DNA from 2 places in the Bradyrhizobium sp. 63_E2_N1_3 genome. Region 2 is predicted to be linked to the other one. Evidence: predicted binding sites of a transcription regulator. Region 2 holds the regulator's gene; the other holds the start of a gene.
The links. The regulator PhoB, encoded in region 2, activates phosphate uptake and scavenging genes when phosphate is short. The targets are predictions, from matches to a motif close to TGTCATNNANCTGTCAT.
Positions count from the first base shown of each region.

Region 1: the regulator PhoB is predicted to act here: its motif matches at 3,715-3,731, upstream of phnC (phosphonate ABC transporter ATP-binding protein).

Region 1 covers NZ_CP197235.1:8,431,973-8,447,647, forward strand. The annotation lists gene phnE (phosphonate ABC transporter, permease protein PhnE) at 5-853, opposite strand; gene phnE (phosphonate ABC transporter, permease protein PhnE) at 850-1,734, opposite strand; gene phnD (phosphonate ABC transporter substrate-binding protein) at 1,811-2,746, opposite strand; gene phnC (phosphonate ABC transporter ATP-binding protein) at 2,806-3,615, opposite strand; gene AB7531_RS40185 (chloramphenicol acetyltransferase) at 3,790-4,461, shown strand; gene AB7531_RS40190 (alpha-D-ribose 1-methylphosphonate 5-triphosphate diphosphatase) at 4,458-5,651, shown strand; gene AB7531_RS40195 (DUF1045 domain-containing protein) at 5,670-6,368, shown strand; gene AB7531_RS40200 (hypothetical protein) at 6,372-6,980, opposite strand; gene AB7531_RS40205 (selenium-binding protein SBP56-related protein) at 7,064-8,464, opposite strand; gene AB7531_RS40210 (dihydrodipicolinate synthase family protein) at 8,757-9,695, opposite strand; gene AB7531_RS40215 (methyl-accepting chemotaxis protein) at 9,813-11,894, opposite strand; gene AB7531_RS40220 (enoyl-CoA hydratase) at 12,016-12,786, opposite strand; gene AB7531_RS40225 (MarR family winged helix-turn-helix transcriptional regulator) at 12,798-13,247, opposite strand; gene AB7531_RS40230 (TetR/AcrR family transcriptional regulator) at 13,293-13,946, opposite strand; gene AB7531_RS40235 (HlyD family secretion protein) at 14,038-15,297, shown strand; gene AB7531_RS40240 (MDR family MFS transporter) at 15,245-15,675, shown strand, end outside.
Region 2 covers NZ_CP197235.1:8,595,243-8,610,917, reverse strand. The annotation lists gene pstC (phosphate ABC transporter permease subunit PstC) at 1-614, shown strand, start outside; gene pstA (phosphate ABC transporter permease PstA) at 616-1,461, shown strand; gene pstB (phosphate ABC transporter ATP-binding protein PstB) at 1,458-2,279, shown strand; gene phoU (phosphate signaling complex protein PhoU) at 2,291-3,007, shown strand; gene phoB (phosphate regulon transcriptional regulator PhoB) at 3,023-3,730, shown strand; gene AB7531_RS40975 (GcrA family cell cycle regulator) at 3,966-4,478, opposite strand; gene AB7531_RS40970 (aspartate aminotransferase family protein) at 4,935-6,143, shown strand; gene argF (ornithine carbamoyltransferase) at 6,143-7,066, shown strand; gene AB7531_RS40960 (Hsp33 family molecular chaperone) at 7,364-8,371, shown strand; gene apaG (Co2+/Mg2+ efflux protein ApaG) at 8,545-8,937, opposite strand; gene AB7531_RS40950 (OpgC domain-containing protein) at 9,118-10,383, shown strand; gene AB7531_RS40945 (SGNH/GDSL hydrolase family protein) at 10,383-11,162, shown strand; gene AB7531_RS40940 (SGNH/GDSL hydrolase family protein) at 11,175-12,164, shown strand; gene AB7531_RS40935 (O-succinylhomoserine sulfhydrylase) at 12,320-13,516, opposite strand; SAM riboswitch at 13,588-13,667, opposite strand; gene AB7531_RS40930 (2'-deoxycytidine 5'-triphosphate deaminase) at 13,748-14,884, shown strand; gene AB7531_RS40925 (PAS domain-containing protein) at 14,999-15,412, shown strand; gene AB7531_RS40920 (hypothetical protein) at 15,517-15,675, shown strand, end outside.

The sequences.
Region 1 (15,675 bases), 160 kb from region 2:
GCGATCAGGCGACAGCTCGCCGCCCAATGATCGCAAACCGCAACTTGCTCGAAATAAAATCGATCGCGGCGACGGCGACCAGAATCATCAGGATCAGGAACGACACCCGCTGCCATTCCAGCACGCGGATCTGCTCGGCGAGTTGGAGGCCGATGCCGCCGGCGCCGACGATGCCGATGATGGTGGCCGAGCGCGTGTTGGATTCGATGAAATAGAGCACCTGGCCGGCGATCACGGGCAGCACCTGCGGCAGCAGGCCGAAGCGGATTTCGTGCAAAGCACTGCCGCCGGAGGCGCGGACGCCTTCGACCTGCTTCTGGTCGGCGCCCTCGATCGCCTCCGAGAACAGTTTGCCGAACGCGCCGAAATCCGACACGGCGATGGCGAGCACGCCGGCGAACGGACCAAGCCCGACGACGTTAATCCACACCAGCGCCCAGATCAGGGTGTCGACGCCGCGGATCGAATCCAGGAAACGGCGGACCGGAAAACGCAGGATCTGCGAAGGTATGACGTTGCGCGCGGCCAGCAGGCTGACCGGAAGCGCGAACAGCGCGGCGAGCGTCGTGCCGAGCAGCGCGATCGACAGCGTCTCACCCAGCGCTTTCAGATAGACCGGCAGCGAAGAGCCCGGATCGGGCGGGATCATCATCAGGCCGATCCAGCCGAGCTGGCTCAGCCCTGCGAAGAATCGCGACGGCGAGAAGTCGAGATCGACGAGGCCGTAAACCAGGATCGCAAACGCCGCGACGATCATCGCCGGCATCGCGAGCCGCGCCGAGGCGGGGCGATCGAACACATCGGGGTAGCGCGCGCGAAGCTCTCGCGTGTCGACCTCCTGCGGTCTCGTCACGTCCGTGCCTCCTTGCCGAACAGACGGCCGCGTAGCCAGCCCGTAGTGATGTCGATGATGAAGACCGTGATGATGATGGTGAGCAGGATGGCACTGACGTCGGAGTAATAGAACTTGCGGATGGCGACGACGAGCTCCTGGCCGATGCCGCCGGCGCCGACGAAGCCCATGACGGAGGCTTCACGGACGTTGATCTCGAAGCGCAGCAGCGCGTAGCTGGCATACCCCGCCGTCACCTGCGGCACGATCGCAAAGCGCATGCAGGAGAGCCAGCTCGCGCCGGTCGAACGGATGCCCTCGACCGGCTTCATGTCGGCATTCTCGACGATCTCGGAGAACAGTTTGCCGAGCGCGCCGGTGGAGTGGATCGCGATCGCGAGCACGCCGGCCATCGGCCCGAGCCCGAAGGCAATCACGAAGATCAGCGCGAAGACGATGCCCGGCACGGTGCGGGCGAATTCGAGCAGGCGACGCACCACGAAGCGCAGCCAGGGCGACGGTGAGGTGTTCTCAGCCGCGAAGAAATTCAAGGCGAAGGCCAAGGTCGCGCCGATCAGCGTGCCGACGTAGGAGATCAGCAGCGTCTCGCCCAGCATCTTCAGCCATTTGCGCCAGCCCCACAGCCACTCGCCGGCATCGGTCCAGACCCGCTGGCCGCTATCGAGCGTGAGGATGCGGTCGAAATAGCTGATGAAATTGCCGAAATGGGCAAAGAAGGTGCGCAGGTTCACTTCCGCGCCGATCGCGGCAAGAAACAGCGCTGCGGCAAAGATCACCAGCCCCAAAAGGAGTCGGAGCCGCTTGCGCGCGACCGCCTGGCGATAGGCCGCGTTGAGCACGGCGAGCTGCTGCTCGGGGAGGATCGAAACCGCGACGGTCATCTGGCCAGGGAAGGTAGTCGATCAAAGAGAAAGAGCCGGGTCCATCGACCCGGCTCCAGTGCTATCGTCCCGAAACTCAGGACGCCTTCTTCTTACGCAGTGCATCGACGAACTTGATCAGCTCGATCGTGCCATCCCAGTCCTTGGTGGTGGCGGGATGAAAACCCTTCTTCTGGCCGTCCTGGAGGCGATCGAAGGCCGCCTTGTCCTTGGCCGGCGCGTCGAAGAACGCCTTGGCGATCGCCGCCTTGGCATCTTCCGGCAGGTCGGAATTGTAGGCGTAGGGGCCGTTGATGATCGGCGCCGACTTGTGGATGATGCGGAAATCGTCCTTCTTCATCGGCGAGCCGTCGGCATTCTTCAGCATGCCCTTGGTCAGCATCTGCGCCAGCGTGGAATCGTCATCGCTGGTCCACTGGTTGGCCGCAACGTCGACCGTGCCCTGCGCCAGCGCCAGGATCGCGTTCTCGTGGCTGCCGGTGAAGACGACCTTGCTGAAATAGGTGTCGGCATCCGTGATGCCCATCTTGTCGAGCTCGAAGCGCGGCACGTTGTTGCCGGAGGTCGAGTTCGGATCGACGAGGCCGAGGTTCTTGCCCTTGAGCTGGTCGACGCTCTTGTAGGGGCTGCTCGCCTTGACGAAGAACACAGAGTAGTAGCCGGTCGAACCGTCGGCGTTGATGTCGTTGGCGAAGGCATCGGTCTTGACGCCGGTCAGGCGGGCGCGGGCGAATGACGCCGAGCCGTAGCTGGCGATATGGATGTTGCCGGCGCGCTGGCCCTCGATGACGGCGGCGTAGTCGTTGGCGATGCGCAGCGTGACCTTCACGCCCAATTCCTTGGAGAGATAGTTCATGAACGGCGCCCAGCGCTCGGTCACGCCCGAGGCGTTTTCCGCCGGAATGACCGCGAAGGTCAGTTCGGGGTATTTGGCTTTCCAGTCGTCGGCGGAGGCCGAAGTCGTGAACGCGAGCGCGGCGGCGCCGGCAAGAACCAGTCTGCGAGTGATCATGATACCCTCTTCATCGGTTGGGGTCGGTTGACGCAAAAATTGGCAACTACAGGCGCAGCTCAGGCAGCCGCGGCCGTTCCGAGCGCCGGCACACCCTCAGGCACCGGCACGGGCATTCCGCCCATGACGTCGGAGGCTTCGAGATCGTAGAGCTCGCGCGCGACGTGGTCGGTCAATTCGGCAGGCGCGCCGTCGAACACCACGCGCCCCTGCGCCATGCCGATCAGGCGATCGCAATAGCTGCGCGCCAGATCGAGCGAATGCAGGTTGCAGAGCACGGTGATGCCGAAATGCTTGTTGATGCGCAGCAGCGCATCCATCACGATCTTGGTGTTGCGCGGGTCGAGCGAGGCGATCGGCTCGTCGGCGAGGATGATGTCGGGCTGCTGCACCAGTGCGCGGGCGATCGCAACACGCTGCTGCTGGCCGCCGGAGAGCTGGTCGGCGCGCTGGGCGGCGAGTGAGGCGATATCGAACTGTTCGAGCGCCGACATCGCCAGCGCCTTGTCGTGCTCGGGCCAGGTCTGCGTCAGCGAGCGCCAGGCCGGCATCGTCGCGAGGCGCCCCATCAGCACGTTGGTGAGCACATCGAGCCGGCCGACGAGGTTGAACTGCTGGAAAATCATCGCCGAGCGCGCCCGCCACTGCCGCAATTCCTTGCCGCGCAACGCGGTGACGTCGAGGCCGTCGAACAGGATGCGGCCCTGCGTCGGCGTCGCCAGGCGATTGATCATGCGCAGCATGGTCGACTTGCCGGCGCCGGAGCGCCCGATCACACCGACGAAGCCGCCGGGGGAGATTTGAAACGAAGCGTCGTCCACCGCGGCTTTTGCGCCGAAGCGGCACGTCAGACCTTCAACCACCAGCATAGAGGGCTCCAGAGTAGCTGGCTGCCACCGCTAGCGCCGGCACTTGACACTTGTGTGACACGCGGATCGCGCTGCGGCGATCCTACACACCTCTTCCCCTGTCATCGCATCGTCATGACGTTGTCATCAGGGCACTCGAAGAGGTACGCCCGCCCTCGACCTATCGGATGTAGCATGGCCGGCAAAACGCTCTCGGTTCAACCGACCATCGACCCTTCGGCGAAGCTGCATGAGACCAGGCTCGGCACCTATACCGAGGTCGGTGCGCGCACGATCCTCACTGAAGTCACGATGGGCGATTACTCCTATGTCGTGAACGACGCCCAGATCACCTACACCACGATCGGAAAATTCTGCTCGATCGCGGCGATGACGCGCATCAATCCCGGCAATCATCCGATGCATCGCGCCACGCAGGCGCATTTCACCTATCGTTCCAGCGCCTACTTCGAAGGCGAGAGCGACGACACCGAGTTCTTCGACTGGCGGCGCCAGCATCACGTTCATATCGGCCACGACGTCTGGATCGGCCATGGCGCGATCGTGCTGCCCGGCCGCAACATCGGCACCGGCGCGGTGATCGCGGCGGGCGCCATCGTCACCAAGGACGTGCCGGCCTACACCATCGTCGCCGGCAATCCGGCGCGCATCGTGCGGCGGCGGTTCTCGGAAGACGTCGCCGGACGGCTGGCCCAACTCGCCTGGTGGGACTGGGATCACGACAAATTGCGTGAAGCACTGCCCGATTTCCGCAAGCTCGGGATTGAAGATTTCCTCTCGGCATATGAAGCACGGGCAAGCTCCCTCACCCGTTCCCCTGCCAGCAAACGAAGCGCGGTCGCTTGACAGACATCTTCCTTGAGGGCGGCCGGGCCCTGATCGGCTCCGAGCTCGTCGAAACTTCCATTCTGGTGTCCGGCGCGGACATTGCGCAGGTCGATGCCTCTCGCGGCCGTGCGCGGCTGGCGATCGATGCGCGCAACCTGCTGGTGCTGCCCGGCATCGTCGATCTGCATGGCGATGCCTTCGAGCGCCAGATGATGCCGCGCGCCGGCGTCGACTTCCCGATCGACGTCGCGCTCGCCGACAGTGACCGCCAGGCGATCAGCAACGGCATCACCACCGTCTTTCACGCCACGACCTGTTCGTGGGAGCCGGGCCTGCGCAGCGCCGGCAATGCGCGCGCCCTGATGGAGGCGATCGAGCGGCAGCGCCCGCAATTCGCCGCCGATACCCGTTTCCACCTGCGGCACGAGACCTACAATCTCGAGGCCGAGGCCGAGATAAGCCAGTGGCTCGCCGAGGGCCGCGTCGACCTGTTCGCCTTCAACGACCACATGGACGGCACCGTTGCCGACATGGCCAAGCCGCGCAAGCGCAACCGCATGGTGGAGCGCACCGGCCTCTCGGGCGAGGAATTCGACCGGCTGGTCGAGCGTGTGCTTTCGCGCGCCAGTGAAGTGCCGGCTTCCGTGTCGCGGCTTGCCGCAACTGCCCGCGCGGCCGAGGTGCGGATGCTCTCGCATGACGATGCGACGCCGGCGATGCGGCAGGAGTTTCGCGAGCTGGGCGCTGACATCGCGGAGTTTCCGATCAGCGAGGAGACCGCGCGAGCGGCCGCGGCCGCGGGCGATGCGATCGTCTACGGTGCGCCGAACGTCGTGCGCGGCGGCAGCCATACCGGCTGGACCCGGGCATCCGACATGATCGCGAAGGGGCTCTGCTCGGTGCTGGCGTCGGACTATTACTATCCCGCGCAACTGCTCGCCGCGTTCCGCCTCGCCGCCGACGGTGTGCTGCCGCTGCCGAAGGCCTGGGATCTGGTCTCTGCGGGACCAGCGCGCGCGACCGGCCTTGCCGATCGCGGCGTGCTCGCAGAAGGATGCCGCGCCGACATGCTGCTGGTCGACGACAGCGTGCCGCTGCGGCCGCGGCTGATCGCGGTGGTATCAGGCGGAAAGCTCGTGCATCTCACTGATGCGACGCGACTGCTCGCTGCGGCGGCGACGCCGCGCGAGGCTGTTGTTGCGGCCTGAACCGGTTATGCTCGGGCAATGACAGATTTTCCCCGCTACGCGATCTACTTCGCAGCCGGCGCCGACAGCGCCCTCTCCCGCTTCGGCGCCAAGCTGCTCGGCTATGATGTCTACACCGGTGAGGAGATGCCGTTCCCTGCCGACGCATCGCGTGTTGCGCCGGATTGGCGCGACGTCACGGCCGATCCCCGCAAATACGGTTTCCACGGCACGCTGAAGGCGCCGATGTCGCTGGCGCCAGGCAGGACTGAAGCCGAGCTCGTCGCAGCCTGCGCGGCCTTTGCCGGCAAGGCGCGGCCGATGCCGTCAATCCGTCCGGTCGTCGACTCCATCAGCGGCTTCATTGCGGTGATTCCGACCGAGCCGGTGGGCGCGCTCCAGCAACTTGCCGCCGATTGCGTCCGCGAATTCGACGACTTCCGCGCGCCCATGACGGCGGAAGACCGCGCGCGGCGCAAGCCCGACAAGCTCACTGAGCGGCAGCGCGACTATCTCGACCGCTGGGGTTACCCTTACGTGATGGAAGAATTCCGCTTCCACATGACGCTGACGGGACGCCTGGATGCAGAACGGCGCGGGCCGATCCTGGAGATGCTGCGCGCGAGGTTTGCGACGCTCGGCCTCGAGACGCTGGTGATCGACCGGATCGCGCTGTTCAAGCAGGATGATGCCAGGGCGCGCTTCCGCTTTGTCGGCGAGTGGGCGTTGGCGAAGTAGGCCTCAGCGCCAGCTCGCGAGATTGAAGGCAAGCGCCACGGCGCCAACCAGAATGAGGCTGGTCGCCCAGATTGCATCCAGATTGAACCAGCTTCGCGCGACGAACCTCAATCCCAGATAGCGGTAGACCAGCCACGCCAGACATCCGCCGGCACTGACCATGGCGACAACGTGCACCAGGGACACCAGCACCGCCATCCCGAGACTTGTCTTCAGAAGACTTGCCTTCATCAGCGCGCCCGCCGCCTCATGGCCGGCATCGAGCTCGAAGGCCTGGCAGAGCCCGAGATAGATCGGCACGAGCATCAAGGCCGCGCCGTGGGCAATGGCAACGGCGAATGACCAGAGCGCCAATTGCGTTGGCGGAATTCGTGCCAGCGTGCGCGGATGGCGTCGCTCGATCAGCCGATAGACGCCGAAGCCGATGACGAGAAGACTCGCGCCGAGCTGGATCGAACGCTGCCACTCGGCCAGCACGAGCAGGAACGCGAATGGCAGCAGCACGAGAAGTGTTGCCAGGAGATGTCCGGCCGCCAGAGCCCACAACGCGCGGAACAGCGCGCGCGGGCTCTTGTCCATGAGCCCAGCCGAAACGGCGAGCGGCCATCCCATTCCCGGATTGACGCCGTGATAGAGACCGCTCGCAACAAGAGCGAGCCACAGCCAGCCGAGCGGCCAACTCCCGTGCTGCCAGCCTAGGCCGACGGGTAGCAAAAGGAGTCCGTCGAACAATCGCCGCCCTCCAGCCTGATCTGGTGCGCACGATATCCGTCGGGGAAGCTCACGAAATAGTCCTTGGCGAGCTCGAGGCCGCCGTCGCGGCCGACATTGGCCATGACTTCGACGCCCGGAACCCCATCGGGATAGAATTGATCATCCCAGGTGGAATACAGCGAATTGGTCCAGTACACGCGCTTGCCGTCGCGGCTGATCTCGACCATCTGCGGACCGGCCGCAAATGCCTTGCCGTTCGGATGGGGCGTGCGGCGCGCGATGCCGCCGATGTGAACCGAGCCCGCGAGCTTCGGCTTTCGCGGATCACTCACATCGTACTGGCGCATCTCACCAGTGCCCCAGCACGAGACATAGAGAAACCGGTCATCCATCGACAGGTCGATGTCGGTCACCAGCGGTGGCACGGCGCCAAATCCCTGCAGCAGCGGCGGGAGCTTCTCCTTTGGCGCGGGCTCGGGCGGGATCGTCGCCGTCTTCTCCGCATGGAATTTTCCGCCTTCGCGCCACCAGGTCCAGATCGACGCTTCGAGGTTGGTGGTGTCGACCACAACGCCAACGAAGCCGTATTCGCGAACCGGATCGTGCGCGGGCCGCACCTCCAGCGCCATCTGATGATTGGCGCCGAGGTCGATGGTCTGCACGTTGCGACGGGCGCGGAGATCCCAGAAGTGGAGACGATGGCCATATTTGTTCGCCAGCAGATCTTCCGCGACGATCCCGTTCTCGAACTGCGGCGGCAACGCCCATTCGCTCGTCACCATGTAGTCGCGCGGCAGGTTCCACCAGAAATCATAATGCAGTGTCTGCGGACCGCGGTCGATCTCCCACCGTCCAAGGACCTCGAACGTCTCGCAATCCATGATGAAAACGCCTGGAGGCCCGTTGGTGCCGTCCTTGCCGCCGCCGCCCAGCGTGCTCACATAGACGCCGTCCGGCCCGCAATGGATGGTATGCGGCCGCGAGTAGCCGGTCTTCTTGAAGATTTCCTCGGGCTCGATGATCTTGTGGATTTTGGCTTTGGTCGGATCGGGCTTGGTATCGATGATGTAGATCCGCGACGAGCGTATCCCGGGGATGATGAGATAGCGCCGCTCGATGAAGGCGTGTCCGGCGAGCGGAGACAAGGCGGAGGAACAGGCATTCCAGCCGAAGTGATGAAACTCATCGCCCTTGTTGGGCATCGTCACCGTGTGGACGATTTGGCTGTAGGTCGGCGATCCCGGCTTGACGTCGATGACCGCGAGAGCATCCGGTTTTGAGAAATCCGGACTGAGCAGCAGCGTGTAGGCAAAGTTCTCTGCAGGTGCTTCCATCGCCAGCTTAGGCGATGCGTGAAAGGTGGGATCCGGCCTCATCGTCATGGCACTGCCTCCCTGTTTCGTCGGCTCGCTCCAACCTGGCTCGGAATAGCGGCATAATGAAGAGCTGCTCAGCGACGTCTTGAGAAGCTCCGCGGACCTGGTTGGCGAGCGTGCAAGGAGCGTACAATATGTCATCGCCGGCGTGCGGAAAACCGCCCGAACCGCGCTAATTCGACGCCCTCAGCCAGACGGAAGCCGGCGGGATCAGGCCAGCGCGCACCTCACACTCGGCGTCGCCCCCGCGAAGGCGGGGACTGCCGAGAGAGCTAGCGACAACCGAGTGGGTGCGGCGCTACTTCCCCCACCGCAACGCCAGCGCATCCCGCTCCTTCGCGAGTTCCAGCAGCCCTGCCCGCGTTGCCGGGTGCAGCGGCTGGAGCGGATGCCGCACGGCGTCCGATTTGATCACGCCGCCGGCCTGCATCATGGCCTTGCAGGCGATCAGGCCGCATTGGCGGTTTTCGTAGTTGATCAGCGGCAGCCAGCGCTCATAGGCGGCCTTTGCCTCTTCGCGCTTGCCGGCGAAATAGGGATCGATGATCTGGCGGATGCCGTCGGGATAGCCGCCGCCCGTCATCGCGCCGGTGGCGCCGGCGTCGAGATCGGCGAGCAGCGTGATGGCTTCCTCGCCGTCCCACGGTCCCTCGATATCCTTGCCGCCCGCCTCGATCAGGCTGCGGAGCTTTGCCGCCGCGCCCGGCACCTCGATCTTGAAATAGCGGATGTTGGCGAAGTCGCGCGCCAGCCGCGCGAGCAGCTCAACCGACAGCGGCGTTCCGGCAACAGGCGCGTCCTGGATCATGATTGGAATGTTGATCGCGCCGGACAGCACCTTGAAGAACTCGACGATGCCCTTCTCGGGCACGCGGAAGGTCGCGCCGTGATAGGGCGGCATCACCATCACCATCGCGGCCCCCGCCGCCTCCGCCTGCTGGCTGCGCGCCGCGCAGACGGCCGAGCTGAAATGCGTGGTGGTGACGATCACGGGAACCCGGCCCGCGACATGCTCCAGCACCGCATGCATCACGGTTTCGCGCTCGGCATCGGTGAGCACGAACTGCTCGGAGAAATTGGCGAGGATACAGAGACCATTCGAGCCCGCATCGATCATGAAATCGATGCAGCGGCGCTGGCCCTCGAGGTCGAGCTCGCCGCGCTCGTCGAAGATGGTGGGCGCGACCGGGAACACGCCGCGATAGGGGCGCTGGGCGTTGTGTGGGGTGGCCGGCATCGAACTCTCCATCCTTGATACGTCTGTTGCGGCACTCCCGCAGCGCCACAGATGTACCCGCCGCGTGAAGCGGCGGCAATGCCGTTCGCGCGACGCCCAGACGGATGACGATCGAGGTTATGCGGTCTTCACGGCCCCCAAAAAGCCCTCGACCGCGACGCGAAGACGATCGGCATCGCCCGACATCTTCTTCACGGATTCGGACAGCACCGTGCCGGCGTTGCCGGTTTCCTGGTTGAGTCTCGCGACGCTGCCGATGGTGTCGGTGACCTCGCGGGTGCCCTGGGCGGCCTGCTGGAAGTTGCGCGAGATCTCGGTGGTGGCCGCGCGCTGCTCCTCGACGGCGGCTGCGATCGCCGTCATCTTCTCGTCGATGCCGCTGATGGCGCCCCCGATCGAACGGATGGCGGTCACGGCCTGGCCCGTCGCGCCCTGGATCTCCTCGACCTGGCGCGAGATTTCTTCGGTTGCGGTTGCGGTCTGCGCGGCGAGGCTCTTGACCTCGCCGGCGACCACGGCAAAGCCGCGGCCGGCCTCGCCCGCACGCGCCGCTTCGATGGTCGCGTTCAGCGCCAGGAGATTGGTCTGGCCGGCGATGGCGTTGATCATCTTCACGACCTCGCCGATCCGGCTCGCGGTCTGATCGAGGATCTCGACCGTCGCGTTGGTCCGCTCGGCCTGCGACACCGCCTCGCGCGCCTCGCGGGCGCTCAACTGCACCTGTGCGGAGATCTCGCCGACGGATGCGGAGAGTTCCTCGGTCGCGGCCGCGATGGTCTCGAGATTGTTGGTGGCCTGCTCGGCTGCGGAAGAGACTGCCGCGGTCTGGCTGGTCGACTCTGATACCAGCGTGCGCACATCGGTCGCGGTGGCATCGAGCTCCCTCGCCGACGCCGCGACACTGTGGATCACCGCCTGCACGGTGTCGTCGAAGCTGCGGCATGCGTCGTCCACGGTGCCGGAGCGGGCGAGTTGCAACGCCTGCTGCGATTCGCGTTCCTGGCCCAGCCGCTCGGCGGTCGCCGCGCTCTCGCGCAGGCTCTCGAGCGCGGCAGCCATGGTGCCGAACTCGTCGGGATATCGGGATCGCGGCACGGGCGTCGCATAATCACGGGCGCCGATTCGCGCGATGGCGTCGAGGATGGCGCGGACCGGGCGCATCAGGCGATTGCGCACCACGTAGACGCCGGCGAGGGTCACGGCGAGCGCGAGCAGAAACGCGAGCGACTGCACGATGAGGTTGGTGAGCGCCTTGGTCTGCACGGCCTCGGCACGCGCGATCGACTGATCCAGCGCTTTGGTCGCGACCCCGACAATGAGCGGGAACGGCGACTGGCAGAGCGTATTCCACTCCGAAGCGGGCATCGCGGGCTTGCCGCTGCCGTCGAGATTCTTGGTGAGATCGCCGATCTGCTTCAGGACGCCATCGGTCTTGGTCTTCGCGTCCGACGCTGCCGTCACCAGCTCCGCCGTCACGTCGGGCGCGGCCAGCAACTCGGCCATGCCCGCCCAGCCGGAGGCGATCGTGCCGTCCCATTGCGCCACCGACCGCTTCTGAACGTCGTCGAGCGGCTTGCTGCTGTTGATGTTCGAGCGAAGCGACGAACAATGGACCCCATAGCGGTCGCGCACCTGCCAGGCGAAGCGGCGGACCTGGATCATGCGGGCGATGTAGGGATCGTTCATCCAGGCGCGGTTCGACACCGCGGTGGAGGCGAGGTTCGCAGTGTCGATGACCTTGGTGACGGCATCGTACCAGGAATTGGTTCGCTCCATCTTGCGCTCGGCGCGCGGAAGCCTGGCCTCGTCGTAGAACAGCTGGAATTGCGGCGCGGCTTCGTTCCAGCGCTGCTTCAGCGTGCCGGCGAGCTCGTCGCGGCGTGCGAAATCGACGGTCGGGAGTGCAGCGCTGATCCCTTCATAGCCGCCCTGCTCGGCCTTCTCGGCTTCGGCGAGTTTTGCCTTGGGATCGTCCTCGCCAAGGATGGCGCTCTGGGCATCGCCACGATTGTTGCGCAACGCGAGCACGCCATGGAAGATCGCCTTGTCGGCAGCGGCGAGCCGCGCCGTCTCGAGACTGTCGCTGTAGCGACCGAACGCTCCGAACATCTGGATCGCGGTAGAGGCCAGCGCACCGGCGGCCAGCAGAGCCATCAAGGTCAGGAGAAGCGAGCTTACCGATTTCTTAAACATTGCCATGAGTCAGGGGGCCTGCATTGTACTGCCGGCCACCCTGCATCGCGACATGCCAAGGATCGGTTAAGGTTTTAGTCAAATTGCCGGAAGTGCCCGGTCTGTAAGCGCTTTAAGACTAGCGAAATCAGGCAACCTTGGTGAAATCCGGCGGCCGGCGCTCGGCGAAGGCGGTGAAGGCCTCGCGTGCTTCCGCCGTGCGCAAACGCTGCGCGAATTGCTCGCCTTCGGCCTGCATCTGTGCGACCAGCGCCTCGCCGTTGCGCATCAACTTCTTGGTCGCAGTAAGCGCGCCGGCCGGCTGGCGAGCGAGCCGCTGCGCCAGCGCGAGCGCCTCGGCATCGAGCTTGTCGAGCGGCACCACACGGTTGGCAAGGCCCCATTCCAACGCCGACCTCGCCGGTACGGTCTCGCCCAGCGCGAACATCTCGTAGGCGCGGGCGTAGCCGATGCGTGCCGGCATCAGCAGGCTGGAGGCGGCCTCCGGCACCAGCGCGAGGCTGACGAAGGGCGTCGACAATTGCGCGTTGTCGGCGAGCACGACGAGGTCGCAATGCAGCAGCATCGTGGTGCCGACGCCGACGGCGCGGCCCTGCACGGCCGCGACGAGCGGCCGGGTGCAGCGCGCCAGCGACTGGATGAAGCGCACGACGTTACGGCTGCCTTCGGACTTGCCGGCTGCCACGGCGGCGAATTCGCCGACATCGTTGCCGGCGGTGAACATGTCACCCTCGCCGCGGATCAGGATCACGCGGGCGGACGGATCGAACTCGGCGGATTCGATGGTGTCGGCGAGCTTGCCGTACATCGCATCCGTCAGCGCGTTCTTCTTGTCGGGGCGCGCCAGCGTGAGGGTGAGAATTCCGTTGTTGTTCTCGATCCGGACGTGCTCGGTCATGGGTCTCTCCTTTAGTCGTCTGAAGGTCTTGGAAACTTGTCCTGAATGCTGGTCAGCCAGCGCGCGACGATGTCGATCTCCGCGCTGGTAAATCCGTCCGTCAACGCGGCGTTGATCTGCGCCGCGTCAGTCTTCGCCTGCGTCAGCACGGTGCGCCCCTTCGGCGTCAGCCATACGCGCCAGGCCCGGCCATCCTCGCGATCGGCCCGCCGCTCGACCAGCCTCGCCGCAGCACTGCGATCGACGAGGCCTGAGATGCCGGCCGGCCCCATGTCGAGCGCCGCGCCTGCCTCGCCCATCAGCACGCCGTCCTGCTTGCCGAGGATGAACAACAGCCCCGCCTGCGCCGGCGTGACCTCGTTCTGCGGCTGCGCCGCCATCCAGCGCTGCAAACGGCGTTGCGCGACGTTCAGGAGGTAAATAAGCCGATGATGCCTCGCTGCGGCTTCTTTATTTCGCATGCGAAATAGATAGCCGAGCCGAACCGGATTGTCAAAGGGAGACGGCTACGCGGCGCGGCAGCCATCGAGGAACAGCGCCGCGCAGGTTTGCACGCGGCGCTCGATCTGCTTGCGTGACGGCAGCGGCATGCCCCCATAGATCGCCGCGCGCTGCGGCGCCGATGCGACCATGCCGATCAGCATGCCGGCAACTTCCTCCGCATCATCGATGGCGATGCGCTTGCGCTTGACCTGGACACGCAGCCAGCCCGCGAGCGTACTGACGGTGCGGGAAATGCCGTTGCTGTAGAAGTTGGCGGCGAGCTCGGGGAACGCGGCGGATTCCTGCAGCACCATGCGCTGCAGCGCCACGACCTCAGGATCGAGCGCGAGATCGGCGCAGGCCAGCAGCGCGGCACGCAGGCCCGTCTCGATATCGACCTCGTCGCTTCCTTGCAGATCGACGGCGGAGAGCAGCCGCTCGAGCCTGTCCGCGCACATCGCCTCGAACAGCGCGGCCTTGCCCGGAAACAGGCGATAGAGCGTCTTGGTCGAGATGCCGGCGCGGCGTGCCAGCTCTTCGGTGCTGGTCGCGGCATAGCCGTCGACGGCGAAGGCGTGGCGCCCGGCGTCGAAGACGATCTGCCTCGTCTCCTCGTCGCTGCGCAGTTGCGGCCGCCCGCGGGGGCGGCATTCACCTGATGGCTTTGCCTGAGCCATGCTTTTAAATGACGCCTGTCATTCCATTGACAATTCCAAAGCTAGTCTCATTTTGGAAATCGTCAAGTTTCCTAATTCAGGGGAGCCGGCCATGTCCGTCCACACGACCCCATCTGCTGCGACCCAAACCGCTATTCCAGCAACCGTGCCGGAGGGCGTGCTGCCCACCGCACCGACCGGCGTCCGCCGGCAAAAAATCAATCTCCGCAAGCTGTTGCTGATGGGTGCGGCGATCGTCGCGCTGGCCGGCGCGAGCTGGTACGGCTACGACTACTGGACCGTCGGGCAGTACCTCGTCTCCACCGATGACGCTTATGTGAAGGCTGACAACACCACGATCGCGCCGAAGGTCAGCGGCTACCTCGACCGCGTCCTGGTCGGCGATAACGAGCATGTGAAGGCCGGCCAGGTGCTCGCCAGGATCGACGATCGCGACTTCCGCGTCGCGCTCGACCAGGCCAAGGCCGACGTCGCCGCCGCGAATGCGACGGTGACAAGCAAGCAAGCGCAGCTCGAGGTCCAGGAGGCCGTGATCGCGGCGGCAAGAGCGACCATTGATGTCGACAATGCCGCGAAGGTTTTCGCGAAGCAGGAGAACAAGCGCTACACCGATCTCGCGGCAACGGGTTTCGGCAGCGTGCAGAACGCGCAGCAGGCGCAAGCGCGCGACGCCGGCGCAGACGCGGCGATCCAGCGCGATATCGCCAATCTCACCTCCGCCTTGAAGCAGGTCGATCTCCTCAACGCCGAGATATTGCAAGCCAGGGCCGCCGCCGCACGCGCGGCCGCACTCCAGCGTCAGGCCGAGCTCAATCTCGGCTACACCACAATCGTCTCGCCGATCGACGGCGTGGTCGGCAACCGCTCCTTGCGCGTCGGCCAGTTCGTACAGGCGGGCACGCAGCTGATGGCCATCGTGCCGGCCGAGGGCGCCTATGTGGTCGCCAACTTCAAGGAGACGCAGCTCACCCACGTGCAGGCCGGCCAGGCCGTCGATATCGAGGTCGACACCTTCCCGGGCCAGGTCGTGCACGGCCACGTCGATTCCATCGCGCCGGCGAGCGGCCAGGAGTTCGCGCTGCTGCCGCCCGACAACGCCACCGGCAATTTCACCAAGGTGGTGCAGCGCATCCCCGTCAAGATCGCGCTCGATGCCGCGCACGGTCCCGCGATCGCGCTACGGCCGGGCATGTCGGTGATCCCGACTATTGCAACACGTTCGACCGCGCCGACCGCGAATGCGGCCGTGACGCCCAAGACAAACGTAAAGGCGAAGCTCGTTTCCGGAGGGTCGTGCTATGTCAAACAGCCTCTCACTTTCGACGCCAGCAACACCGGCCGCGACGCCTGATCCGGCAATAGCCGACCCGAACCGCGCGAGTGCCGCGATCTGGATCGCCGTGCTCGCCGCCATGATCGGCTCGTTCATGGCGATCCTGAACATCCAGATCACCAACGCCTCGCTGGCCAACATCGAGGGCGGCATCGGAACCGGCGCCGACAACGGCTCCTGGATCTCGACGTCGTATCTGATCGGCGAGATCATCGTGATCCCGTTGACCGACTATTTGAGCCGCGTGTTCTCGTTCCGCCGCTACATGCTGGCGAGCGCGACGCTGTTCGCGGCGTTCTCGGTCGCCTGCGCCTTCACACATGATTTGCCGTCGATGATCGCGATGCGCGGCCTGCAGGGCTTTGCCGGCGGCGTGCTGATCCCGATGGCGTTCAC
Region 2 (15,675 bases):
GCATGGCGATCGAGCTGCTCGCCGGCATTCCCTCGATCATCTACGGCATGTGGGGCTTCTTCGTGCTCGGCCCGTTCCTGGCCAACACGTTCCAGCCCTTCATGATCAAGATCTTCGACGGCGTCCCCGTGCTGGGCGCGATCTTCGCAGGCCCGCCGTCCTATCTCAGCCTGTTCAACGCGGCGCTGATCCTCGCCATCATGGTGCTGCCCTTCATCACCTCGATCTCGGTCGACGTGTTCAAGACGGTCCCGCCGGTGCTCAAGGAAGCCGCCTACGGCGTCGGCTGCACCACCTGGGAAGTCGTGCGCAGCGTGGTGATCCCCTACACCCGCGTCGGCGTCATCGGCGGTGTCATGCTGGCGCTCGGCCGCGCGCTCGGCGAGACCATGGCGGTGACCTTCATCATCGGCAACTCGTTCCGCATCTCGTCGTCGATCTTTGCCCCGGGCACCACGATCTCGGCGGCGATCGCATCGGAGTTCGCCGAGAGCGACGGCCTGCACCAGTCCGGCCTGATCCTGCTCGGCCTGCTGCTGTTCGTGCTGACATTCTTCGTGCTCGCGGCTGCACGGTTGATGCTGATGCGTCTTGAAAAGAAGGCGGGGAAGTAACATGAACCCGATCTACGCACGCCGCCGCCGCATGGACATCGTCATCCGTGTGCTCTGCCTGGCTGCCGCTGCCTTCGGCGTCACATGGCTCGCGCTGATCCTGATGACGCTGCTCTACAACGGCATTGCCGGCCTGAACCTGGAGCTCTTCGTTGCGGACACGCCGCCTCCGGGCTCGACCGAGGGCGGCCTGCGCAACGCCATCGTGGGTTCGATCATCATGACCGTGCTCGGCGTCGGCATCGGCGCGCCGCTCGGTCTGTTCGCCGGCACCTATCTCGCCGAGTACGGCCGCAACGACCGCCTGACCTCGGTGATCCGCTTCATCAACGACATCCTGCTCTCGGCGCCCTCGATCATCATCGGCCTGTTCATCTATGGTGCGGTGGTGGTGCCGATGCGCGGCTTCTCGGCGATTGCCGGCTGCCTCGCGCTTGCGGTGATCGTCATCCCGGTGGTGCTGCGCACGACCGAGGACATGCTGCTGCTGGTGCCGAACGCACTGCGTGAGGCGGCCTCGGCGCTCGGCCTGCCGCGCTCGCTGGTGATCAAGCGCATCGCCTATCGCGCGGCGCGCTCGGGCCTCATCACCGGCGTGATGCTGGCCACCGCCCGCGTCGCCGGCGAGACCGCGCCGCTGCTCTTCACCGCGCTGTCGAACCAGTTCTTCAGCCTGGGTCTGAACAAGACGATGGCGAACCTGCCGGTCACCATCAATAATTTCGTGCAGAGCCCCTACGCCTACTGGAAGCAGCTCGCCTGGAGCGGCGCGCTGCTCATCACCCTGACCGTTCTTGCCCTGAATATTGGCGCGCGCATTCTGAGCGCCGAGAGGACCGCAAAATGAGTGATCTTTCCGTATCGATGAGCGCGGCCGGTGGTTTGCCCCAGGCGCCGGTGCTGCCCGAAGCTCCGGCCAAGGTGACGGTGCGCAACCTCAATTTCTATTACGGCGAGCACCACGCGCTGAAGAACATCAATCTGGCGCTCGGCACCAACCGCGTCACGGCGTTCATCGGCCCGTCGGGCTGCGGCAAGTCGACCCTGCTGCGCATCTTCAATCGGATGTACGACCTCTATCCGGGCCAGCGCGTCACCGGTCAGCTCATGCTCGACCAGACCAACGTCCTCGACCCCAAGCTGGACCTCAATTTGCTGCGCGCCCGCGTCGGCATGGTGTTCCAGAAGCCGACGCCGTTCCCGATGACGATCTACGAGAACATCGCCTTCGGCATCCGCCTTTACGAGAAGATCTCGAAGTCCGAGATGGACGACCGCGTCGAGAAGGCGCTGCGCGGTGGCGCGCTGTGGAACGAGGTCAAGGACAAGCTCAACGCCTCCGGCCTGTCGCTCTCCGGCGGCCAGCAGCAGCGCCTCTGCATCGCCCGCACGGTCGCGGTGCGGCCCGAGGTGATCTTGTTCGACGAGCCCTGCTCGGCGCTCGACCCGATCTCGACCGCCAAGGTCGAGGAGCTGATCCAGGAGCTGTCCGAGAACTACACGATCGCGATCGTCACCCACAACATGCAGCAGGCGGCGCGCGTCTCCGACAAGACCGCCTTCATGTATCTCGGCGAGCTGATCGAGTTCGACGACACCAGCAAGATCTTCACGTCGCCGACCGACCGGCGCACGCAGGATTACATCACCGGCCGGTTCGGCTGAGGAGACGGAACATGGGTTCTGAACATACCGCAAAGGCCTTCGACACCGACCTCCAGGAGCTCACGCGCCTGGTCGCCGAGATGGGCGGCATCGCCGAGCGCATGATCGTCGATTCCGTCGACGCGCTTATCCGCCGCGACGTCGCGCTCGGCCAGCGCGTCGTGACCATCGACGCCGAGCTCGACGCGCTCCAGAAGAAGATCGAGGAGCGCGCCGTTCTCACCATCGCGCGCCGCCAGCCGATGGCGGTGGATCTGCGCGAGATCGTCGGCGCCATGCGCGTCGCGACCGATCTCGAGCGGATCGGCGACCTCGCCAAGAACATGGGCAAGCGCGTCGCGGCGCTGGAGACGGATTTCCATCCGCTCAAGCTGTTCCGCGGTCTGGAGCACATGACCGACCTCGTGCAGCAACAAGTCAAGTCGGTGCTGGATGCCTATGCCGCGCACGATCTGCCGGCGGCGATGGCGGTGTGGAAGGGCGACGAGGAAGTCGACGCCATCTGCACCTCGCTGTTCCGCGAGCTCCTCACCTACATGATGGAGGATCCGCGCAACATCTCGTTCTGCATCCATCTGATGTTCTGCGCCAAGAACATCGAGCGCATCGGTGACCACGCCACCAACATCGCCGAGACCGTGTTCTACATGATCGAGGGCCAGGCGATCACCGACAAGCGGCCGAAGGGCGACATGACGACCTTCGCCACGACGGTCCCGAACACTTAAGGAGCGACGAACACCATGGGCGCACGCATTATGGTGGTTGAGGACGAGGAAGCTCTCACCGAGCTTCTCCGCTACAACCTCGAAGGCGACGGCTATGACGTCGAGACGGTGATGCGCGGCGACGACGCCGACACCCGCCTCAAGGAGCACATCCCCGATTTGATCGTGCTCGACTGGATGCTGCCGGGCCTCTCCGGCATCGAGCTGTGCCGGCGGCTGCGCACCCGGCCCGAGACCAAGCAGCTCCCGATCATCATGCTCACCGCGCGCGGCGAGGAGAGCGAGCGGGTGCGGGGCCTTGCGACCGGCGCCGACGACTACATCGTCAAGCCGTTCTCGGTGCCGGAGCTGCTGGCACGCGTGAAGGGCCTGCTCAGGCGCGCCAGCCCCGAGCGGCTCGCCACCGTGCTCGCCTATGGCGACATCGAGCTCGACCGCGACAAGCGCCGCGTGGCGCGCTCGGGCCGGCCGATCGATCTCGGTCCGACCGAATATCGCCTGCTGGAGTTCTTCCTGGAGCATCCCGGCCGCGTGTTCTCGCGCGAGCAGCTGCTCGACAGCGTCTGGGGCCGTGACATCTACATCGACGAGCGCACCGTCGACGTCCATATCGGCCGCCTGCGCAAGCTGCTCAATCTCGGCCGCGAGCAGGACCCGATCCGCACCGTCCGCGGCGCGGGCTACGCACTGGACGATCGCTTTGCGAAGGCGGAGCAGGCGTAGCTCGGTGAGCTGCGGCCACACTCTCGGTGTCGTCCCGGACAAGCGCAAGCGCGGGTCCGGGACACCCACAGCGAGCGGTTATTTTGTGAAAAGGTAACTCCGAGTCCCCGTAGCCACATCTTGCGGTGGTTAAGGGTCCCGGATCTGCGCGCGCTCGAGGCGCGCTTGTCCGGGACGACATCGGATTTGTTGAGCCGCCATCGTGTGACGGCTCCTTTCTGAGCTCAGAACGACTTCAGCGCGGACCCGGCTTCGCCGGCGCGCGCCGGCGATCGGCCGCGGGCTGATACGCCACGCGCGAGTGCTGGGCGCAGTAGGGCAGGCCGGAGAGCGCCTTGCCGCCGCAGAAGAAGAAATCCGGGCTCGAGGGATCGCCGACCGGCCAGTGGCAGGTGGCCTCGTTCAGCTCCAGCAGCGACAGCCGCTGGCTCATCGGCACGACGTTGTCGTAGGTGACCGGTTCGGCCTCGACCTCGACTTCGAAGGCCTGCGCCAGCGCGGTGTTGCCGCGCGCGATCGGGCGTGTCACCCGCATCATGTGCTGGGCGGGGCGCGCCTTGCGCGGCCGCGGCGCTGCCGATGAAGGGCTCTTGGCGCGGCCCGACAGGCCGAGCCGGTGCACTTTGCCGATTACGGCATTGCGGGTCACATTGCCGAGTTCAGCGGCGATCTGGCTGGCCGAAAGTCCGGCCTCCCAGAGCTTTTTCAGCTGCTCGACGCGATCATCCGACCAGGTCAAAACGGTCATTGCACCCTTTCCTTCGCCGGCGCCTGCCATCCTGGCGGCCGCACGGCGAATGCCTAAGCTTCGAAAAACCCGTGCCGCCAGAATCCCTTAAGGCTCGCCGGGCGCACCAGATGCGCCCGAACGCTTACGCCGGTACATGAGGACTTAGAGGATCAGAACTGCTGCACGAGATGTCGTATCTGACAAGCCAAACGCTACAATATGGCGTGACTCACGCGCAAGAGTCCGCCGACTCGCTTCCACATGTTCCGTGGCGGAAATACGCAAAATCGCCACCGCAAGACTACGGATTCTGCGTTTCGCGAGGCTTTCCGGGCGGCATTGACACCGGTTTCACCAGGCATAAGATAGTCAGGCGTGCCGCCCTTAAAAGGCGGCACGTTTCGTTTTCCGGGCCGGTCAATGGTGCGTTGCGCAATGCACGCTCACACCGTCCGCAACATTCAAGTGATCGTCATGACTAACAGCGCAGCGCCGCATTTGCTCCCCGTTTTCGCCAGGTCCGACCTCGGTTTCGAGCGCGGTGAAGGCTGCTGGCTGATTGCGACCAATGGCGATCGCTATCTCGATTTCACCTCGGGTGTGGCGGTGAATGCGCTCGGCCATGCTCATCCTGCGTTGGTCAAGGCGTTGCAAGAGCAGGCCACCAAACTCTGGCACATGTCGAACCTGTTCCAGAGCCCGGACGGCGAGAAGCTCGCCGCGCGTCTGTGCAACGAAAGCTTCGCGGACTTCGTGTTCTTCTGCAATTCCGGCGCCGAAGCGCTGGAAGGTGTGATCAAGCTGGTCCGCCATCATCACTTCTCCAAGGGTCATCCGGAACGTTACCGCATCATCACCTTCGAAGGCGCCTTCCACGGCCGCACGCTGGCAACGCTCGCCGCGACCGGTTCGGCAAAATATCTCGAAGGGTTTGGCCCGCCGATGGACGGCTTCGACCAGGTCCCGCATGGCGATATCGAAGCCGTCAAGAAGGCGATCGGTCCGCAGACCGCCGGCATCCTGATCGAGCCGATCCAGGGCGAGGGCGGCGTGCGTTCGGCAACGCCCGCCTTCCTGAAGGCGTTGCGCCAGCTCTGCGATGAGAAGGGCCTGCTGCTCGCGTTCGACGAGGTGCAGACTGGCATGGGCCGCACCGGCGATCTGTTCGCGCATCGCCGCACCGGCGTCACGCCTGACGTGATGTCGCTGGCCAAGGCGCTCGGTGGTGGCTTCCCGATCGGCGCGGTGCTGGCGACCGCGGACGCGGCTGCCGGCATGGGGCCCGGCTCGCACGGCTCGACCTTCGGCGGCAATCCCCTCGCGATCTCGGCTGCCAATGCCGTGCTCGACGTCATGCTCAAGCCCGGCTTCTTCGACCACGTGCAGAAGATGTCGCTGCTGCTCAAGCAGAAGCTCGCCTCCGTGATCGATCGTTATCCCGACATCGTCAGCGAAGTGCGCGGCGAAGGCCTTCTGATCGGCATCAAGGCCGTGGTGCCATCCGGCGATCTTGGCGCGGCGTTGCGCAACGAAAAATTGCTCACGGTCGGCGCCGGCGACAATGTCGTGCGCTTCCTGCCGCCCTTGATCGTCACCGAAGCCGAAATCGAGGACAGCGTCGGGCGGCTCGAGCGCGCCTGCGCCGCGATCTCGTCCAGTCAGACCAAGCGGGCGGCGAGCTGATGAGCAAGTCCCCGAAGCACTTTCTGGATATCAACGAGCTCCCGTTGTCGGAGCTCAAGAGCATGCTCGCGGCCTCCTCCGCCATGAAGGCGAAGCAGAAAGCGCACCAGCCGGTGAAGCCGCTGGAAGGCAAGACGCTGGCGATGATCTTCGAGCGTCCGTCCACCCGCACCCGCGTCTCGTTCGACGTCGCCATGCGCCAGCTCGGTGGCGAGCCGATCATGCTGACCGGCGCCGAGATGCAGCTCGGCCGCGGCGAGACCATCGCCGACACGGCGCGCGTGCTGTCGCGCTATGTCGACGCCATCATGATCCGCATCCTCAATCACGAGGCCCTGCTGGAGCTGGCGGAATATGCGACGGTGCCCGTCATCAACGGCCTGACACGGCGCTCGCACCCTTGCCAGGTGATGGCCGACCTCATGACCTACGAAGAGCATCGCGGCCCGATCGAGGGCAGGACGGTGGCCTGGACCGGCGACGACAACAACGTGCTGGCGTCCTGGGCGCATGCCGCCGAGCGTTTCAAGTTCAAGCTCAATGTCGCGACGCCGCCGGAGCTTGCGCCGAAAAAGGTGATGCGGGACTTCATCAAGGCCACCGGCGCGCCGATCGTGCTCGGCACCGATCCCGAGGCTGCCGTGAAGGGGGCCGACTGCGTCGTCACCGACACTTGGGTGTCGATGGGCGACAAGGAAGGCGAGCACCGTCACAACGTGCTCAAGCCCTATCAGGTCAATTCGAAGCTGATGTCGCTGGCCAAGCCCGATGCGCTGTTCATGCATTGCCTGCCCGCCCATCGCGGCGAGGAAGTCACGGACGAAGTGATCGACGGCCCGCAATCGGTCGTGTTCGACGAGGCCGAAAACCGCCTGCATGCGCAGAAGGGCATTCTGGCCTGGTGCTTTGACGCGGTGAAGTAACGCGACGGTGGAGCGGGTGGCCGCGCTGGCGGCCGCATCCACCGCTGTCGTCCCGGACCAGCGCCGCACAGCGGCGCGCCGATCCGGGACCCTTAACCACAGGAAGTTGTTTGGCGAGGACGCGGAGTGGTCGTCGCCGGTTACATTGTAATCCTGTGGTTATGGGTCCCGGGCTCGCGCTTTGCGCACCCCCGGGACGACCCTGAGTTTGTCGTGCTTTCGTGCGATCTTTTCTGCATGCCGGGGAGCGTTCCGCGCCCTCTTCCATTTTCCTCCATCGACCCCAGATAAAGCGCCATGGTTTCCCAATCCCCTGACATGAAAACCGGGCCTGAAGGCCCGGTTCGCGCGCCATCAGCGGTTCCCATCGATGACGCCGTGCTGCCTTACGAGGTCGACGCACTCGACGTGCGCGGTCGCCTGGTGCGGCTTGGTCCCGCGCTCGACGAGATCCTGACCAAGCACGATTATCCCGCTGCCGTGGGCAAGCTGCTCGGCGAGGCCATCGTGCTGACGACGCTGCTCGGCTCGGCGCTGAAGTTCGAGGGCCGCTTCATCCTCCAGGCCCAGACCGACGGTCCGGTGTCGTTCCTGGTCGTCGACTACATGGCGCCGGATCGCCTGCGCGCCTATGCGCGCTACGATGCCGAGCGCCTCGGCGAGACAAAAGATTCCGGCACGCTCCTCGGTAACGGTCATCTCGCCATGACCATCGACCAGGGTCCCGACATGAGCCGCTACCAGGGTCTGGTCGCGCTCGACGGTGGCAGCCTGGAAGATGCCGCCCACGAATACTTCCTGCGCTCCGAGCAGATCCCGACGCGCGTGCGTCTAGCCGTCGGCGAGGAGTGGCGCTCGAACGACGGCGGCAAGCATCGCTGGCGCGCCGGCGGCATGCTGATGCAGTTCCTGCCGAAGGCGCCCGAGCGCGCGCGTCAGGCCGATTTGCATCCCGGCGATGCGCCCGAAGGCGCGGAGGTGCATGCTGTCGCCGAAGACGACGCCTGGGTCGAGGCGCGTTCGCTGGTCGAGACCGTCGAGGACGTCGAGCTGATCGACCCCGAACTCTCCGGCGAGCGGCTGCTGTTCCGCCTGTTCCACGAGCGCGGCGTGCGCGTGTTCAATCCGCTGGTTCTGAAGGCGCAATGCTCCTGCTCGCGCGACGCGGTTGGTGCGATGCTGAAGAGCTTCTCGCCCGACGACCGCGCCGCGATGGTCAAGGACGACAAGGTCGTCGTGACCTGCGAATTCTGCTCGTCGGTGTACCAGTTCACGCCGCACGAGGCGGGCGTGGAAGACGCGTAGGCGTCGCATCCTCCGTCGTTGCAAGCCACACACTCGGTGTCATCGCCCGACTTGATCGGGCGATCCAGTACTCCGAAACTGTTGTGATGGATTCGAAAAGCCGCGGCGTACTGGATGCCCCGGTCAAGGCCGGGGCATGACAGTTGTGGGTGTTCGCACGAAATCGCCTGCCCCTAGTTCAACACCCGCTTGTTGTCCGGGCTGTCCAGCGAGAACGTCGGCACATCGATCTCGAAGCGTTCGCCGCTTTCGCTGACCATCTGGTAGCGGCCGGTCATGAAGCCCGAGGCGGTCGCGAGCGGCACGCCGGAGGTGTATTCGAAGCGCTCGCCGGGAGCCAGGGTCGGCTGCTCGCCGACGACGCCCTCGCCCCTGACCTCCTGCTGGCGGCCGGTGGCGTCGGTGATGATCCAGTGCCGCGTCTTCAGCTGCACGGTTTCGTCGCCGGAATTGGTGATGACGATGGTGTAGGACCAGAAATAGCGGGAGCGGTCAGCCGACGACTGCTCCGGAACAAAGTTCGGCTCGACGGTCACTTCGATCTGGCGGGTCACGGCGCGATACATGGCTGCCATCATAACGAAAACCCGGCCGGGAACCAACGCCCGCAGGCGGTTTTGGTGACATCGTGCCGCCAGAATTGCCGAGGAAGTAGACCCAATGTGATCCGGCCGCTTTGCGAGACGACGGCCGGACCTGTACACTCCATGACACGTCGCGATTTGCGGAAGGGTTTCGAACCCCCGATGACCATTGCCGACCAAGTGACGGGATCGACGATCGCGGGAACCGGCAAGCCTGCGGAGGCCAGACCTGCGGAGGCGAAGCTGCGCTCCGCCGCGCCGGCCATCACGCTGCCCGCCATCGGCGAGCGCGAGCTCCGGCTCGACCTGTTCCGCGGGCTCGCACTGTGGCTGATCTTCGTCGACCATCTGCCGCCGAGCCTTTTGACCTGGTTCACGATCCGCAATTACGGCTTCAGCGACGCCACCGAGATCTTCATCTTCATCTCCGGCTACACCGCGGCGTTCGTCTACGGTCGTGCCATGCTCGAAAGCGGCTTCGTCGTCGCTACCGCGCGCATCCTGCGGCGCGTCTGGCAGATCTATGTCGCCCACGTCTTTCTGTTCACGATCTTCCTCGCCGAAATCTCCTACGTTGCGACCAGGTTCGAGAACCCGCTCTACACCGAAGAGATGGGCATCATGGATTTCCTCAAGCAGCCCGACGTCACGATCGTGCAGGCGCTGCTGCTGCGCTTTCGTCCGGTCAACATGGACGTGCTGCCGCTCTATATCGTGCTGATGCTGGCGCTGCCCTTGATCTTGTGGCTGATGAAATGGCGGCCCGACGTGACGCTCGGCCTCTCGGTTCTGCTCTACGCGGTGACCTGGGAATACGACCTGTATCTGTCGGCCTATCCGAACGGCTTCTGGGCGTTCAATCCCTTCGCCTGGCAATTGCTTTTCGTATTCGGCGCATGGTGTGCGCTCGGAGGTGCGCGACGCATGTCGCGCATCCTGGCGTCCCGCGTCACGATGTGGATATCGATCGCCTATCTGGTCGCGGCGTTCTACGTGACGCTGACCTGGTATGTGCCGCAGCTCTCCCACTTCATGCCGAGGCGGCTCGAGCAGTGGATGTATCCGATCGACAAGGCCGATCTCGACGTGCTGCGCTTCACGCATTTCCTGGCGTTCGCCGCACTCACCGTTCGCTTCCTGCCCCGGGAATGGCCGGGCCTGAAATCGCCCTGGCTGCGGCCGCTGATCCTCTGCGGCCAGCATTCCCTGGAGATCTTCTGCCTCGGCGTCTTCCTCGCCTTCGCCGGCCATTTCATCCTGGCCGAAGTCTCCGGCGGCGCAGCCATGCATGCGCTGATTAGTCTCTCCGGAATCCTGATCATGTGGGGCGTTGCCTGGGTGATTTCGTGGTACAAGCGCGTGGCTGACAAGAGCGGTGCGAAAACCAAAAACGCCGTCGGCAACGCCGATCTGGCGGGAGGGGGCTGATGAAGGCGAAGGTTCTCCTGAGCCTGGTCCTGCTGTGCGGTAACCTCGCCGCGCCCCTGGCGCGCGCGGGCGATGCCGTGCCGGCTGCTCCGGCCGCGCCCCCGGCCTGCGAATTGCCATCCTATCTGCTCACCACTGAAAGCCAGCTTCCGAGGGTCGCCGATGCCATCAAGGCCGGCAAACCGCTCGAAATCCTGGTCATTGGCAGCCGTTCGACCACGATTCCGGCCTCGGAGGACAGCTCCTACCCGGCGCGCATGCAGGCCATCCTGCAGGACAGGCTGCTGCCGTCGGAGACCGTGCACGTCTCCGTAGAAATACAGAGCAAGAAGACGGCCGAGGAGGCGGCCGCGACCTTCGTTAAGCTGATGGAAGCAAAAAGGCCTACTTTGGTCATCTGGCAGACCGGGACTGTGGATGCTATCCGAGCGATTGATCCCGATGATTTTCGCGGGGCGGTGACCGAAGGGGTTTCCGCGCTGCAAAAAGCAGGGGCTGACGTTGTGTTGATGAACTTGCAGTACAGCCCGCGTACCGAAACCATGATCTCGGTGCCGCCCTATCTCGACAATATGCGGGTGGTGGCGCAGGAGCATGACATCCCGCTGTTCGACCGTTTCGCGATCATGCGGCAGTGGAATGATCAGGGTCAGTTCGACCTGTTCAGCCCGTCCCGTGGGCCAGAGCTGGCGAAACAGGTCCATGACTGCCTTGGCCGGGCGTTGGCACAGTTTGTGATCGACGCAGCCCATCTGGGGCCGGCCCAGCAGCAAAATTGAGGTCTAGCGTTAATGAGTTCTCTCCGCCCTTTTTGGTTGACGGCATGGCTGGCTGCGCCCGCGGCGGCTCTGCTGCTCCTGACGCCGATGTCGCTGGCACCAGTGCAGGCGCAGGCCACGCAGGCAACGCCCGCGCCGCAGCAGGCCGCTAGTCCGGCTTCCGCTTCGCCCTCCCAGACCACCGTCGCCGCGACGTCCCACGAGCAGCGCGGCGTGACCGCCCGCGCCATCGACAAGGTGAAGCAGGTCGCGAAATCCGCCGGGGACATTTTCAGCCGCGTGCCCTGCCTCACGCCGAAGGGTGGCTCGAAGGCGATGGGCTCGCTGCCGCATGTCGCGGGCAAGCTCGTCGCCGGCAAACCCGTCGTGATCGTCGCGTTCGGCTCGTCGTCGACGGCGGGCTATGGCGCGAGCTCGCCCGATTTCAACTATCCGAACCGTCTCGCCGCGCAGCTCCGCCGGCAATATCCGACCGCCGACATCACCGTGATCAACGCCGGCGTCGGCGGCGAGGACGCGCCCGAGATGATGAAGCGCCTCCAGAAGGAGGTGATCGACGTGCATCCGGATCTCGTGATCTGGCAGGTCGGCACCAATGCGGTGCTGCGCAATCTCGATCCCGGTGACACCGCCAAGATGGTCGAGGACGGCATCTCCCGCATCCAGGCCGCTGGCGGCGCCGACATCGTGCTGGTCGATCCGCAATATTCGCCAGCCGTCAACCAGCGCAAGGAGAGCGCCGGCAAGATGGTGCACCTGCTCGGGAAGGTCGCCGAGCTCCGTCACGTCGGCATCTTCCCCCGCTTCGAGGTGATGCGCGACTGGCACGAGAATCAATCGATCCCGGTCGAGAGTTTCGTGATCGCCGACGGCCTGCATATGAACGATTGGGGCTATGCCTGCTTCGCGCAGATCCTCGGCGACGACATCATCCGCTCCGTCGGCCAGATCAAGCTCGGCGTCAACGTGCCCGCGGACGTGCGAACGTATCGGCCGATGTAGGCTCGGTGCCGTAGGGTGGGCAAAGGCGCGCTCTTCGCGCGCCGTGCCCACCATCTATCGGCGATATGATCGTGAATGGTGGGCACGCTTCCGCCTTCGCTCTTCGAGCTACGGCGGACAAGTCGCTTTGCCCACCCTACAAGAGCCCAATCGCCTCACGCCTTCTCCAGCGCCGCGGTCAGATCCTCGATCAGATCGTCCACATGCTCGAGCCCCGCCGAGAAGCGGATGAAGCCCTCGCTGATGCCGAGCGCGGCGCGGTCTTCCGGCTTGAGGCGCTGATGCGTCGTGGTCGCCGGATGCGTGACGAGGCTCTTGGCATCGCCGAGATTGTTCGAGATTTTTGCAAGCTTGAGCTCGTTGAGCACGCGGAACGCACCCTGCTTGCCGCCCTTGACCTCGAAGCCGACCAGCGTCGAGCCGCCGCGCATCTGCTTCTTCACGAGAGCTGCCTGCGGATGATCGGCGCGGCCGGGATAGACCAGCCGCGAAATCTTCGGATGGCTCGCCAGCACGTCGGCGATGCGTCCCGCCGTCTCGGTCTGCGCGCGCACGCGTACGCCCAGCGTTTCCAGGCCCTTGAGCAGGACCCATGCGTTGAACGGCGAGATCGACGGGCCGGTCTGGCGCATGAAATTGTGGATGTGCTCGGCGATGAACGCTTCCGACGACAGGATGATGCCGCCGAGACAACGGCCCTGGCCGTCGATGTGCTTGGTCGCGGAATAGACGACGACGTCTGCCCCTAGCGCGAGCGGGCTCTGCCAGATCGGCGTCGCGAACACGTTGTCGACGACGAGCCGCGCGCCGCCGCTGTGCGCGATCTCGGCGATCCCTGGAATGTCGAGCACGTCGAGCGTCGGGTTGGTCGGGCTCTCCAGGAAAAACGTCTTGGTGTTCGGCCTCAAGGCGCGCTGCCACTGGTCGAGATCGGCTCCGTCGACCAGCGTGGTCTCGATGCCGTAGCGTGGCAAGAGATCCTGAATGACGTAGAGACACGAGCCGAACAGGGCACGGGAGGCCACCACATGATCGCCGGCCTTCAGCGGCGCCAGGATCGCGGTCGTCACCGCGGCCATGCCGGTCGCCGCCGAGCGGGCGGCTTCGGCGCCTTCGAGCTCGATCATGCGGCGCTCGAACATCGAGATGGTCGGGTTGGAATAGCGCGAATAGATGAAGCCGGGGTCCTCGCCCTTGAACCGCGCCTCGCACTCCTCGGCGCTGTTGTAGACGTAGCCCTGGGTCAGGAACAGCGCCTCCGACGTCTCGCCATATTGCGAGCGCAGGGTGCCGGAATGGACCAGTCGGGTTTCGGGACGGTATTGCGTGGTGGACGCCGGGGACTTCGACATAGGACCTCCTCTGCGTGACCATCGAAAATGGTCACAAAAAAACCGGCCTGGATAACTTCCACGGGCCGGGATCACAGAGGTCCCCGGCCTGTTTAGCGACTTATTTAACGTGGCTGCAAGCCGGCCGGCTCAAATCACCACGGGATAAGTGATGCTCATATTCCGCAATGGCCTTTCCGTCAAGGCGTCCATCGGATAGCCGTAAAAGGCTGCTATTTCCCGCATGTCCGGATGCATTTGACCCCTGACGAGGACCCCCGGTTGAGCTTCACGGTTGCCGCCGACGCCAATGGTATCCTGCCCGACCGCATGATCGCGGCGATGGCGAAGGCGGGCCTCATCCTGCCCGCTTATGACTTCGTCGAAAGCCAGATCCAGCCGGCGAGCCTCGACCTTCGCCTCGGCGACATCGCGTATCGCGTTCGCGCCAGCTTCCTGCCGGGTCCCGGCGCGACCGTCGCCGAGCGCATCGACGAGTTGAAGCTGCACGAGTTCAGCCTCGCCGATGGCGCGGTGCTGGAGACCAACTGCGTCTACATCGTGCCGCTCCTGGAAAGCCTGGCGCTGCCGCCGGAGATCGTCGCCGCCGCCAACCCGAAAAGCTCGACCGGCCGGCTCGATGTCTTCACCCGCGTCATCGCCGACGGCACCCGCCGCTTCGACATGATCGGCGCCGGCTATCACGGCCCGCTCTACGCCGAGATCAGCCCGAAGACGTTTCCGGTGCTGGTCAGTGAGGGCTCGCGCTTGAGTCAGGTGCGCTTCCGCACCGGAGATGCGATCCTCAACATCGACGAGCTCGAGGCGCTGCATGCGACTGAGCGTCTCGTCGATCTCGATGATGCCGATCTCACCGGCGGCGTCGCCGTCTCCGTCGATCTCTCCGGCGAGAAGGCCAACGGCTTCGTCGGCTATCGCGCCAAGCGCCACACCGGTGTCGTCGACGTCGACCGCCGCTCCGGCTATGCGGTGGAGGATTTCTGGGAACCGATCTCGGCGCGTCCCGACGGCAGCCTGATCCTCGATCCCGGCGAGTTCTACATCCTCGCCTCCAAGGAAGCCGTGCAGGTGCCGCCCGATTACGCCGCGGAGATGGTGCCGTTCGATCCCCTGGTCGGCGAGTTCCGCGTGCACTATGCCGGCTTCTTCGATCCCGGCTTCGGCTATGCCGGCGCTGGCGGGCAGGGATCGCGCGCCGTGCTCGAAGTGCGCTCGCGCGAGGTGCCGTTCATCCTCGAGCACGGCCAGATCGTCGGCCGTCTCGTCTACGAGAAAATGCTGTCGCGCCCCGACGCGATGTACGGCCAGCGCATCGGCTCGAACTACCAGGCGCAGGGGCTCAAACTATCGAAGCATTTTCGGGTGTAGCTACACACCCTACTGTCATGCCCCGGCTTGACCGGGGCATCCAGTACGCCGCAGCCTCTCGATTGACTACTGCCGGGATGCAAGCTGAAATCCGGCTGCATGCGAGGTGGCGAGATGAGTGTTCAATCCGAACTCGACGCAAGGATCGTCGACGACGTCGCGGACGCGCTGATCTATTCGGATCGCTCCGGCACCATCACGCGCTGGAATCGCGCATCGACCACACTGTTCGGCTTCTCGGCGGACGAGGCGCTCGGCCAGAACCTCGATCTGATCATTCCCGAACATCTGCGTGCCGCGCACTGGAAGGGCTTCGAAGCTGCGCTTGCCACCGGGGCGATGAAGCTCGCGGGCAGGCCGACGCTGACCCGCGCGTTGCACAAGAGCGGACGCAAGCTCTACATCGAGATGACCTTCGCGCTGGTGCGCGATGCCGGTGGTGCCGTGGTCGGATCGGTCGCGATGGCGCGCGACGTCACCGAACGCGTCGAGCGCGAGCGCGCGGCCAGGCTTGCGCAAAATTCGTGATGCGGAATTGACGGGCTGGCGTGCAGGGCGCTCTGCTTGAGCGTCAGGTTGCCTCGTACAGGGCGCAGTGACACACTCGATCAAAACAACGATCGGGAGCGAACATGACCGCCGCAACAGACGCAGCAGAGGAAGCGCAATGGAAGCGCTGGCGTGCGGTCGCCGACCTCTATCACGCCTATTTCACCGGACTCATCCTCACCGTCGTCACACGGCGCGGCACGGCGGATGCTGCCGAATTCGTCTTCCGCGTGTTTCGCCGC